4 regions of the Vibrio sp. R11-SG3-ISO3-SZ genome follow, and region 2 is predicted to be linked to each of the others. Evidence: predicted binding sites of a transcription regulator. Region 2 holds the regulator's gene; each other region holds the start of a gene.
The links. Region 2 encodes PurR, which represses purine synthesis genes. Its sites were predicted from a motif close to TNANGNAAACGTTTNCNTNA; they were not measured.
Positions count from the first base shown of each region.

Region 1: a site for PurR is predicted at 1,008-1,027, ahead of AC6R1O_RS07735 (uracil-xanthine permease family protein). Genes of this name have one in related genera too.
Region 3: a site for PurR is predicted at 1,806-1,825, ahead of glyA (serine hydroxymethyltransferase). Genes of this name have one in related genera too.
Region 4: a site for PurR is predicted at 1,914-1,933, ahead of purE (5-(carboxyamino)imidazole ribonucleotide mutase). Genes of this name have one in related genera too.

Region 1 is NZ_JCBDGX010000056.1:35,254-38,383, forward strand. It holds gene AC6R1O_RS07730 (DUF2066 domain-containing protein) at 1-786, opposite strand, end outside; gene AC6R1O_RS07735 (uracil-xanthine permease family protein) at 1,118-2,368, shown strand; gene ybaK (Cys-tRNA(Pro) deacylase) at 2,376-2,852, opposite strand; gene ushA (bifunctional UDP-sugar hydrolase/5'-nucleotidase UshA) at 2,926-3,130, opposite strand, start outside.
Region 2 is NZ_JCBDGX010000150.1:29,211-32,340, forward strand. It holds gene AC6R1O_RS17040 (TfoX/Sxy family DNA transformation protein) at 142-735, opposite strand; cyclic di-GMP riboswitch class I at 940-1,048, opposite strand; gene purR (HTH-type transcriptional repressor PurR) at 1,224-2,228, opposite strand; gene torD (molecular chaperone TorD) at 2,467-3,130, opposite strand, start outside.
Region 3 is NZ_JCBDGX010000077.1:22,018-25,147, reverse strand. It holds gene AC6R1O_RS09755 (hypothetical protein) at 62-373, shown strand; gene glyA (serine hydroxymethyltransferase) at 478-1,728, opposite strand; gene AC6R1O_RS09745 (DUF6198 family protein) at 2,167-2,766, shown strand; gene vexH (vibriobactin export RND transporter permease subunit VexH) at 2,812-3,130, opposite strand, start outside.
Region 4 is NZ_JCBDGX010000131.1:9,377-12,506, forward strand. It holds gene AC6R1O_RS15500 (DNA topoisomerase family protein) at 1-15, shown strand, start outside; gene AC6R1O_RS15505 (5-(carboxyamino)imidazole ribonucleotide synthase) at 188-1,321, opposite strand; gene purE (5-(carboxyamino)imidazole ribonucleotide mutase) at 1,325-1,810, opposite strand; gene hemF (oxygen-dependent coproporphyrinogen oxidase) at 2,053-2,970, shown strand; gene aroE (shikimate dehydrogenase) at 3,061-3,130, shown strand, end outside.

The DNA of each region.
Region 1 (3,130 bases), on a different contig from region 2:
CACGGACTCAGAAGACTCACTCGCCACCAGCACCGCACTCTTTTTCGCGTAGTAGTCGCTGATTTGGTTAATCATTTTATTCGCCGCATCTGCACCATTATTGGCGCCGCTAATCGGTGCTTGACGAGTCACCCCTATGGTCGCAGGCTTTTGATCGTATAACGTCCAACGTAGTGATTCGCCTTGCACTTTCACCACTAAGACAGCATCAACCGGGTAGCGCTGACTCGCTTGACCCACTGGCTGAATAAAGCCGCCCCACAAGTCTGAGACAGCCACTCCGGTAACGTCATCAAAATCGCCAACCGGTACGGTCACGGGCAAGCCTCGCTCTCGCGCTTGCTGCTGCAAGTTGACCAGTGTCTCAGAGCGAGAATGCTCCCAGATGATGGTGCGATCGTAGGGCGTCTCTTCCACCATCCAGACTAAAACGTTCGCACGTGTTGCTGGCCAAAGCGGCAGTTGCGCTTGACTGAGTAGAGAGCGAATATGAGGGCCGCTAAACGACATACGCAGTGAGGTATCCTCACCGATTTTGCCGTAGCCGAGTTGAGAAACGTACTGAGCGCTCTGAGAGAGGGCCTTCTTGACGACTTCGTTATCCGCAGCTTGCGGGTCGCCAGACGCGCGAATGATGACTTGCTTCATCCCTGCTTCGCGAGCTCGGGTATCGGCGTTATTCTCGCTTTGATCGATGACGATTTCAGCTCGGTAAAGATCCACATTGGTCAAGGCCATCGCTGGCAAACCCATCAGTCCGAGCGCGAGTAAAGCTAAACGGCGCATACATTTCCTACATCTAATCGAATTCACAAACAGCGATGATAAGCAACTATCCGCTGCGGGGCAACTTTCCCGGTCGGTTGGCAGCAGCAAGCGCGATATGGCTAACACTCTCCTCGTAGCCACTCTCGGAGTGAAACAGCAACGCACGGATTAAAATAGCAAAGCACCGAGTAAACGCAGTTCACCTGCCTATTCAAACGAGCAATATTTGATCAAGCTCAGATTGCAATCGTTTGCTTTAATGTTAAAATCTCGCGATTTTATTTTTAGTACCTATGCTCTATCGCTATGTACTAGACCGAAACTATCCGCTTTACAAAGGAATGACGACATGAAAAATGCCATTCAAGGCGCACAAATGCTGTTTGTTGCGTTTGGGGCCCTGGTTCTCGTCCCGCTGCTGACGGGACTCGACCCTAGCGTTGCCCTCTTCGGTGCTGGCCTTGGTACCTTACTCTTTCAATTAATGACTCGCCGCTCTGTTCCCATCTTCCTCGCCTCCTCCTTCGCTTTTATCGCCCCTATCCTTTACGGAGTACAAACCTGGGGTGTACCAGCCACTATGGGTGGTTTGATGGCCGCTGGCTTGGTGTATGTCGCACTGGGTGGTCTAATCAAACTTCGTGGGGTTGAGATTATCCATAAATTGCTGCCTCCCGTTGTGGTTGGGCCGGTCATTATGGTGATTGGTCTTGGATTGGCGCCCGTCGCCGTCAATATGGCACTGGGTAAAGGGGGCGATGGCACGCAACTGATTGATGGACAAGCGGCGCTAGTGATCTCTTCTGTTTCACTGCTCACAACGATTCTCCTGAGTGTCTTTGCCAAAGGCTTCCTCAAGCTCACCCCTATTTTGGGGGGCATTGTGGTGGGATACTGCCTGAGCTTGGGCTACGGCATTGTCGATTTCACGCCCGTCAAAGAAGCGGCATGGTTTGCGCTACCAAACTTCACGGCGCCTGAATTTAACATTAACGCCATTCTATTTATGATTCCCGTTGCCATCGCGCCAGCGGTAGAGCACGTTGGGGACATGCTGGCCATTTCAAACGTCACCGGAAAAGATTACCTGAAAAAGCCCGGCCTTCATCGCACGATTGCGGGGGACGGGGTCGCGACGATGGCGGCATCACTGTTTGGTGCGCCACCCAACACCACCTACTCAGAGGTGACAGGTGCAGTCATGCTGACCAAAGCCTTCAATCCTGTGATCATGACCTACGCTGCGGTGACGGCTATTGTCCTTGCGTTGGTCGGCAAGCTTGGCGCTGCGCTGCAAACCATCCCTATGCCAGTGATGGGCGGTATCATGATTCTGTTGTTTGGCTCAATTGCGACCGTGGGATTGAACACCTTAATCAAAAATCACGTCGATTTGCACAAATCTCGTAACCTCGTCATCGTTGCCATTACCTTAGTCTTTGGTATTGGTGGTATGGCGTTTGGCATCGGTGAGTTCAGTCTCCAAGGCGTGAGCCTATGTGGTATCGTCGCGATTGTGCTAAATCTGGTTCTTCCAAAAGACCTGGGAGAAAACCACGTCGTCGACAACGCACAAATGGAAGAGGAAGAAGCGCGCTAATCCACGCTCATCCTTCACAAAGATTGGCAAACTGGCCTTGGGTCAGTTTTGCCAAATCTTGCGCCGCCAATTCGATTTCCAACCCTCGCTTACCTGCGCTGACACAGATCGTTTCACGCTCCAACGCACTTTGATGGATAAACGTCGCCAATCGCTTCTTTTGCCCGAGCGGGCTGATTCCGCCCACAATATACCCTGTCACTGTTTGCGCAATAGCCGGATCGGCCATCTCTGCTTTTTTAGCCTTTGCCGCTTTTGCCGCCTGCTTCAAATTGAGTTTTTGGTTAACAGGTATCACTGCGACAGCGAGGTTTTTCGCCTCACCATTGAGTGAAAACAGTAGAGTTTTAAACACGCTATTGGGATCTTGCCCTAATGCTTGTGCGGCTTCGAGCCCGTAACTCTCGGCACGCGCGTCGTGCTGATACTGGTGTATTTGATGAGGAATTTTGTGTTTTTTCGCAAGATTGATGGCTGGGGTCATACACACTCCGAGAATAAAAAAGCGCAGCTCTAGGCTGCGCATTCAGTTAATAAGATTTAGCTTGTTAGGTCAATTACTTGTAAACCATCTCACCTGCTGGTGCGTATTGGTTTACATCTACTGGGCTGTTCGCCTCTAGGTAGTCTTTGAGCACTTCTGCATCAACGAAGCCCGTGTTGACGTGACCTGGGTGGTCCGTCAGCTTAGGATAGCCATCGCCCCCTGCAGCATTGTAGCTTGGTACTGTGAAGCGGTAAGTGCCGTCAAGACGCAACTGT
Region 2 (3,130 bases):
ATTTCGCCCTAAAGGGAAAAATACGTTGGATTCTATGACGAAGGAATGGAAACGCTAGAAAAGCATCGGCTAAAAACGTCTCAAGCCAGCGGTGTGGGCTGGCTTGAGACGGGGATTGGAATTACTGAACGCTATCGCTGACTAGCTTTGCAGCTGATTCAGGAGCTCGTCGCGTCTTGCTTGAGGGACCACAGACCAGTGCGTGCCTTTAATTGCCCCCTCAAGTGCCCACAGCAGGTCGATGCTGACGTCGGCAGAGTGTGTGGAACGAATCGCTTTATACGCTTCCACTGCGCCCGTCTGCTCCAAACGGGAGACACTGTCGATACCCGCTTTCTTGAGCATTCGCTCGGTCGCTAGACGCAAGTTCGGCAGATCTTTCAGGCGCGTTGGTTTGGCGTTGGTTTGACGCTGCTTGTCTTTGTTGGCCGCCTCTAGTGCAGTGTTTGCCATCGCAATAGTCTGAGCGACATCCTGATCCCAGTCATGGCCAAGGGCATAGTATTTGGTGACCACAGGGAAACCACGTTTTTTATACACGTATGGCTCGAGTCCCTGAGCATTAAACAGTTGGGCCAACGAGTCGTCGGCGCGTATGTGAAGTTTGTCATTTACCACGAGGGCAAACATGATGTCATCAGCGAAGATTCCGAATCCACCAAACATTGAGCGAGACTTGATCTTGCCCAATGGTTCAAACAATCGCATTGAGTCTTTTAAAATTGGTTTATCCATGCTGTTATTCTCGGTGTATTACAATACGCCACCAAATTCAGGTCCGAGAGATTAGCAAAAATATGCAGGTTTTGTGTCAGTAGGGTGTCATTCTGGCTCATAAAAGAATAATCCTACTCACGGTGTGAGCGCATAATGCGCGCGCAACGTTTAAGTCATTGTATTCTTTGCTTTTGATAAAGAATTACGAAGTGCACATTTGCCATCGGCAACCCCGCTACCAAGCAGTCATCAACGTTGATATCGTTGAGTGGCTGCAACAGGCCGGAAGCTTTGCGTCCCATCCTTTCGAAATGGTTTGCCCTGTTCGTGGCATTCGTCGAACATAATAAGCATAAATAATTTATGGGCTAAACATCACGTTTTGATGGGTTAAATGTGATCTTAGTTCATAAAATAGAGGGGTGTTACCGAGAGAATAAAGCCCAGCGGATGAGAAGTATTCTCGCTGGGCTAGTCGATGTGATGTGCTGAACTTGTTCGTTGGTCTATTTCACCGTCGCCACGGTATCGCGCTCGACGATTTCTGGGTGCATTTCAAAAATACGTTTTTCATGCTCTTTGTCTTTAATACGTTCGAGCAAAATCTCAAATGCGTTTTTACCCACACGGCGCTTCGGCTGGTGAACCGTCGTTAGCGGTGGTGAAAAGTACTCGGCTAGCTCAATGTTGTCATAACCAATGACCGACATGTCTTCTGGAATACGAATGCCTTTTTGCTGTAAACGGCTCATCAAACCGAGCGCCATCGTATCGTTGAAACAGAATACTGCGGTTGGCTTTTCGTCCATGGCGACGATTTTGTCCGCGGCAAGCACGGCGGTATCGCACTCAAAGTTACCTTCTAAGATCCAATCTTCGTTGACGCTCAAACCCGACTCGTTCATTGCGCGCTTAAAGCCTTGGATGCGCTCTTGGCAGGCCGCTTTTTCAAAATGCCCACTCAAGCAAGCAATGCGCTTGTGGCCGTGATCAATCAGGTATTTTGTTGCGAGGTAGCCGCCTTCTTCCGAGTTGTCGATGATTTTATCGGCTTGTGAGCTTTCCGGGCCCCAATCCATCACCACCTTAGGGATGTCTTTATGACGGTCAAGCATTTCGCTCAACTCTTCGGTCAAATCTGAACACATCACTAAGATGCCATCGACGCGCTTTTCCGCCAGCATGCGAATGTAGTCACGTTGTTTCTCGTAGATGCCGCCAGTGTTACACAAGATCAAGGTGTAGCCTTGACGGTAGCAGTAGCTCTCAACCCCGTCGATCACTTCCGAGAAGAAAAGGTTGGTCGATTGAGTAACCAGCATGCCTATTGTGCGTGTCGAGTTACATTTCAGGCTGCGTGCAACGGCACTTGGGGCATAGTTCAACTCTTGAACCGCTTCCATCACTTTTTCTTGCGTGGCTTCAGCGACAAAGCGTGTTTTGTTGATCACATGGGATACAGTGGTGGTCGAGACACCCGCTAAGCGAGCGACGTCTTTAATCGTGGCCATATGGTTTTGTCCTGTCGATGACTGCCTACTATTCTATGAAAAGTTAAGTCTATAAAAGTAAAGTCTATACAAAGTTTAGAGTATGTAGACAGAAAGTATCAGAAACACAAAAACCGCCCTCAAAAAGCGGTTTGTATTTATTAGTTTTATCGTTTGCGGACCGAATTGTAGTCCGCAACGTCGATTTGGGCAAATAAAAAAACCGCCTTTGGGATCTCGCCACACCTTTTGTATGGGCTTAATCGCTATCGCCTTGCAGGTAGGCTTTATCCAATTGAATGAACGCGCACAATAGCGACGACAGCGCCGCATAGAAGCCGAATGTGTCGAGGCGCTGGCAGCGCTCGGCAAACCTCTCAATCCAAGGGAGTAGATGCTGCTCAATAAAATCGGCTTGCTCTTGGTAGGCGAGATGCGTGTCGCCTGCCGTCTGCTCTGCTGCATGAGCGCCGCGCACAATCAGGTTACCTAAAAAATCCAACTCTATCGCGAGATGATCAGAAGGTTCATTGAGCCCTGAATGCACGGCCACGCCATGTTGTTGGAGCAGAGTGTCCATCTGTTTGGCGGGCTCCCCATTGAGCAGTCCGGATTCATCTAAGTAGACAGAGGCGTAAGGCAACGCGCTGTCTCGGTCGGATTTTAAAAACAGGTCGCAATAGTCGGCTGATAGTTCCAACTGAGCATCTGGCCTGTCTTGCAATCGGTTCAATGCATCGATGAGCCTGTCTGCGGCTACGTTAAGCTCAGGGGTTTGTGCAAGTCCCGTCAGAAAGGTACGTGTGTCCACCGAATGATATTGGGCCAGCTCTTGCTCTGAGAGCTCTTTGGCAAACACGCTCGAAAACCACCAGTAGAGCTCGGCGCGTTGCTCATCAAAGGCGCGCTGCTCTTTTTCGGCG
Region 3 (3,130 bases), on a different contig from region 2:
CTCTAAGCTAATGAAAAGATTATGAATCAAAGGGAACACGATGAAACTAACTGCACTTAGCATGGCCGCGATTGCCGTTGTCACAATCACCTCTGGCTGCGCCTCCAATACCAAACAAGACAACTTTCGTGAAGCCTCCTTTGAGCTGTGCAATACCGAAGTCGATCTCTATTCAGTCAGCGATGACGGCCGTGTACGTATTATTTGTTCCGACGGGTCTAAATTTGCGCTAGACAGCGAGAACACGCTGGAAACCATGCGCGACATCAACATTGATTACTGCGACGGTGAAGGGCTCGGCAAGTTCAGCGAAAGCAGCAAGTATTACTCCTTCAAGTGTAAATCTGGCACCCTGCTCAGCATCTCTAAATAATCCCTAAACGCAAAAACGCCCTTTATGTATTTACATAAAGGGCGTTTTTCTTTGTTTCGCTCAGCCGTCGCTCAGCAAAACAGGCTCGATATCGAACGGTGAGATTACGCGTAAACAGGTAGACGCTTACAGATCTCTAGCACCTTCGCTTTCGTCGCTTCAATCACTTCTTCGTTACCGATGTTATCCAGTACGTCACACATCCAGTTCGCGAGCGCTTTCGCATCTTCTTCACTGAAACCGCGGCGAGTGATCGCTGGTGTACCCACACGAATACCCGAGGTCACAAACGGGCTGCGAGGGTCATTCGGAACTGAGTTTTTGTTGACGGTGATGTTGGCTGCGCCTAGTGCCGCATCCGCATCTTTACCTGTGATGTCTTTGTCAATCAAGTCGACCAAGAACAGGTGGTTCTCTGTACCGTTAGACACGATTTTGTAACCGCGCTCTTGGAACTGAGCCACCATCGCTTTGGCATTTTTCACCACGCGACCTTGGTACGCTTTAAATTCAGGCTCCATCGCTTCTTTAAACGCCACCGCTTTACCCGCGATAACGTGCATTAGAGGACCACCTTGACCACCAGGGAAGACCGCTGAATTCAGCTTCTTGTACATCTCCTCGCCAGCGTTAGAAAGGATAAGGCCACCGCGTGGACCCGCTAGGGTTTTGTGTGTCGTGGTCGTCACAACGTGCGCGTGAGGCACTGGCGTTGGGTATTCGCCCGCGGCAATCAGACCCGCTACGTGCGCCATGTCGACAAATAGGTACGCGTCCACTTTGTCTGCGATGTCACGCATGCGTTTCCAATCAACGATTTGAGAGTACGCAGAGAAACCGCCAATGATCATCTTAGGCTTGTGCTCAAGTGCTAGCGCTTCCATTTCGTCGTAGTTGATTTGGCCCGCTTCATCAATGCCGTAAGGAATGACGTTGTAGTGCTTACCAGAGAAGTTAACAGGAGAACCGTGCGTTAGGTGACCACCGTGTGCCAAGCTCATGCCCAAGACCGTATCGCCTGGGTTAAGTAGCGCCATGTAAACAGCACTGTTGGCTTGTGAACCTGAGTGAGGCTGTACGTTCGCGTACTCACAACCAAATAGCTGACAAGCACGATCAATCGCTAGCGCTTCTGCTTTATCGACGTACTCACAACCACCGTAGTAACGCTTGCCTGGGTAGCCTTCTGCATATTTGTTGGTGAGCTGAGAGCCCTGAGCTTCCATTACACGCGGGCTGGTGTAGTTTTCTGAAGCAATCAGTTCAATGTGCTCTTCCTGGCGAAGAGTTTCTTCTTGGATAGCTGCGAACAGTTCCGCATCGTAATCTGCGATGTTCATATCACGCTTTAGCATCTGTATCTCCTGACTCAGATTAAGACTTAAATTGGCAAAAAAACCGACTTACGACCCTGAGAATAACGTTTTTACGCTGACGCAAACGTTTGCATCGGGTTAATGACGCGCATTCTACATAATTTGATCTGGGTCATAAAGAGAAAAATACACTTTTTCTCATGCAGTTTTTTCATAATGTTTTACGAAGATTCTCATACGCGACATAACGTCAATCAATCACTTTGTCTGAATCCTGCTCTGCTTGCACAATACACAGAGATCTCAGCCACCGATGCTCAACCCAGTTAACGTCGATCAATGAGTGTCAATTTTCTCCTTTACACCCCGTAAAACAGTGATTACATAGGTTTACCTTAAATTTCCTTCTCAAGCTACCGAAAACCTAATTTTTTCACTAGTATGCGCGCCATTATTTCCGATGAAAGTTTCAAATTGATGGAAAAACACTCACGTAAAGAAGATTGGATCGCGATTCTCACCGGGACATTTCTTGTCGCTCAAGGGGTATTCTTTCTCCAATCCGCTCAGCTACTCACTGGCGGTACAACAGGTCTCGCTCTGTTGGTCAGCCAATTCAGCACTTGGTCATTCGGTACACTCTACTTTGCCATGAACCTGCCATTTTACGCGCTCGCTTGGCAGCGGTTTGGCGCTCGGTTTGCGGTCAATAGTGCCATTTCAGGTGCTCTGGTCTCCATTTTCGCTGACCACCTCTATTTAGTGATAAAACTGGAGACCATTAATGAGATTTACTGTGCGCTGGCGGGTGGCTTGCTGATGGGGCTCGGGATGCTGATCCTATTTCGTCACCGCTCAAGCCTTGGCGGTTTCAACGTGCTCTGTTTATGGATTCAAGATCGTTTCGCCATCTCAGTGGGTAAAACTCAGTTGGCGATTGATGTGCTGATTTTAGTCGCTTCGTTCTTCTTTGTGACGCCTTACATTATTGGCTTGTCGATTCTGGGCGCTTTTTTACTCAACCTCGTGCTCGCCATGAACCACAAACCGACGCGCTACACCGTTCAATACCGTTAAAAAATACCGCTAAAAAAACAGCCCGCGAACGTGCGGGCTGAATCATTAATGCGCTTTACGCACCGTGACGTCTTGGCTGAGCTCTTTGTTGAGCTCCGCTTCAACATGGCCCGGTGATCGCGTGTTGGCCGAGATCAATCGGTACATGGCCGGAATGACAAACAAGGTCACTAAGGTGGCAAACGCCATACCAAAGAAGATCACCGTACCGACCGCAACGCGACTTTCATAGCCAGCGCCTGTCGAGAGTATCAATGGGATAGCGCCCGCTAGCGTGGTGAACGCCGTCATCATAATCGGGCGAAGTCGACGCGCCGACGCATCAACAATCGCTTGCTCAAATTCAAACCCGCGGTCTCGAAGC
Region 4 (3,130 bases), on a different contig from region 2:
GCCATTCAGTCTTAATTTTCGGCGAGTGCCTATTTAAGACTATATCGTGATTTAAGACTATACAGTGGTAAGGCGATATCGGAGCGGCCGAGCGTTACAGCAAATACAATGTCATTAAAGACAAAAAAGGCGCCATGAGCGCCTTTTTCAATCCAGTGTTCGCAGAGCCAACACTCATTTGATCCGATTACGATTCGAAGTTTTGTGCAAACTCATGCACCGCAGGGAAGGCATCGCTGTCGAGCAGGGTGGCCAGTTCACACAGCTTGCGTTGTAGCTCACCACTGTAGTCGCCGCAGACATTGATGTGACCCATCTTGCGTCCAGCACGCTTCTCTTTGCCGTACCAATGGATATGGCACCCTTCAATGGCCAGCAACGCTTGTGGCAGCGTATCTTCGCCAAGGATGTTGATCATCGCCGTTTCACGAACCAGTTTGGTGCTGCCAAGCGGCAAGCCACACACGGCTCTTAGGTGGTTTTCAAACTGACAGGTCTCTGCGCCTTGCTGCGTCCAGTGACCGGAGTTGTGCACGCGCGGTGCAATCTCATTCACGAGCAGGGTGCCATCGACATCGAAAAACTCAAGGGCAAGCACGCCCACGTAGTCGAGACTCTCGGCTACAGCGCTAAACATCGCCTGCGCTTGGTCTTGCAGCTTCGGGTCAGAAATGGCGGTCGATAGGCTTAGCACCCCTTGGGTGTGGACGTTCTCAGCCAGAGGGTAAACAGCGACTGAGCCGTCTTTGGCTCGTGCGCCCACCAAGGAAACTTCTCGGCCAAACGGGACAAACTCTTCCGCCACAATCGCTTGTGTCTCACTGGCTTGGATGCATTGTGCCATCTCTTGCCAAATGCTGTCCGCTTGAGCGGCGTCTTTCAATCGCCATTGGCCTTTACCATCGTAGCCACCTAGGGCACTTTTCAGCACCATAGGAATGCCGACTTTTTCGATCGCGCGATCAAAATCTTCCCGGCTCTCAATGACATGGTAGTTGGCGTTGCGAACGCCCGCTTTGTCTAATAGCGCCTTCTCAATACGGCGATCGCCACCGGTTTTGATCGCTTCTGCTGACGGGTAAAACTTCCCGCTTTGCTCGCAGAGGGTCAAAATATCGTGTGGGATATGTTCAAACTCAGCCGTGATCACATCGGCACGCTCAATGGCATTGCGAAGACCGTGGCCCACCACGTGTTGGGTGAGAGGATGGACAATGTTTTCACTGCCGACATCGTACGCCGAGATCTCAATGTTCAGTGGTGCGCCCGCAAGAGACATCATTCGTGCTAATTGGCCTGCACCTAACACCAACACATGCATGGTTTAGTCCTCGGCTGGGTTTGGGTTAGCAAGGACGGTCTCAGTTTGCTCTTGGCGAAACGCTTCGACCTTCTCCATCACGGACTCATCGTGGGTACCGATGATTTGCGCGGCCAAAATACCCGCATTCGCTGCGCCCGCTTCGCCGATCGCCAGTGTACCGACCGCGATGCCTTTTGGCATTTGCACGATAGAAAGTAGCGAATCCATCCCTTTTAGGGCACGTGATTGAACAGGAACACCCAAGACAGGTAAGCTTGTGAACGCCGCAGCCATGCCCGGCAGGTGCGCAGCGCCGCCAGCGCCAGCAATGATCACTTTCAGACCGCGCTCTTTCGCGCTGTTGGCGTAGTCTGCCAATAATTGAGGAGTGCGGTGCGCAGAGACGACTTTAGTTTCGTATTCAACACCAAATCTATCCAGCATTTCCGCGGCGAGCTTCATTGTTGGCCAATCTGATTTTGAACCCATGATGATACCGACTTTCATCTCAAACTCCTTCAACCTTTTGTGTGGAATGAAAAACAGGATGTGTCGTAAACCCAGTACAACCACATCGCCAATTTGTGCGCATTATACGGCGTTTTCCCTAGCAAGCAAACGTTTGCGCGCACTTTGAACCGCGCAGTGATTAGTCTTCGACGCAGATTCTTTGTACACTGAGTCTCATCCCAAGAAGACGCAGCCAGTGACTGCGTGGTGAAACAGGGCCTACCCTGCAAGGAAGTAAAATGTCAGAAATCGATAAGCAGGCGGTGAAGCAGTTTTTGTTGGCACTGCAAGAGACCATTTGTCAGCAGCTTGAGCAGGCCGACGGCCAAGCGCTGTTTGTTGAGGATGCGTGGCAGCGTGAACCCGGAGAGCGGCTCGGTGGCGGTGGTCGCACCCGAGTGATGAAAGCAGGCGCGGTGTTTGAGCAAGGCGGCGTCAACTTCTCTCATGTCTCTGGCAAAGCGATGCCCGCTTCGGCGACTGCCCATCGCCCAGAGTTAGCCGGGCGACGCTTTGAAGCCATGGGTGTGTCATTGGTGATGCATCCGAATAACCCTTATGTACCCACCTCCCATGCCAACGTGCGCTTTTTTATTGCCGAAAAAGAGGGCGAGGCGCCGATATGGTGGTTTGGCGGCGGGTTCGATTTGACCCCTTTCTACCCATTTGAAGAAGATGCTCAGTTCTGGCATGGCAGTGCGAAAGAGGTGTGTGAACCTTTTGGTCGAGACGTGTATGCCAAGCACAAAAAATGGTGTGATGATTACTTCTATCTGCCGCACCGTGATGAAACGCGTGGCGTCGGTGGGCTATTTTTTGATGATCTCAACGAGTGGCCATTTGATAAGTGTTTTGATTACATCAAAGCGGTCGGTGAAGGGTATACCCAGGCGTATTTGCCGATTGTTGAGCGCCGCAAAGAGACGCCCTACACTGACCGAGAGCGTCAATTTCAGCTTTATCGCCGTGGTCGCTATGTGGAGTTTAATCTCGTCTATGACCGAGGAACCTTGTTTGGTTTGCAAAGTGGTGGCCGAACCGAGTCGATTTTGATGTCGATGCCGCCACTGGCTCGCTGGGAGTACAATTATCAGATTGAGCCAGACAGCCCTGAAGCGGTTTTGTATCGCGATTTCCTCAAACCGCGTGATTGGTAACGTGTTTATCTCTGCATAGCGCTTGATCCTGGCCGGGATAGTGATAGGGTCAATGACCGTTGACCCGTTTATTTTTGTGTAGGTAAGGACATGACACAACCTCTTGACCGCTATGTGGTGTTTGGCAATCCCATTAGCCAAAGTAAATCGCCTTTTATCC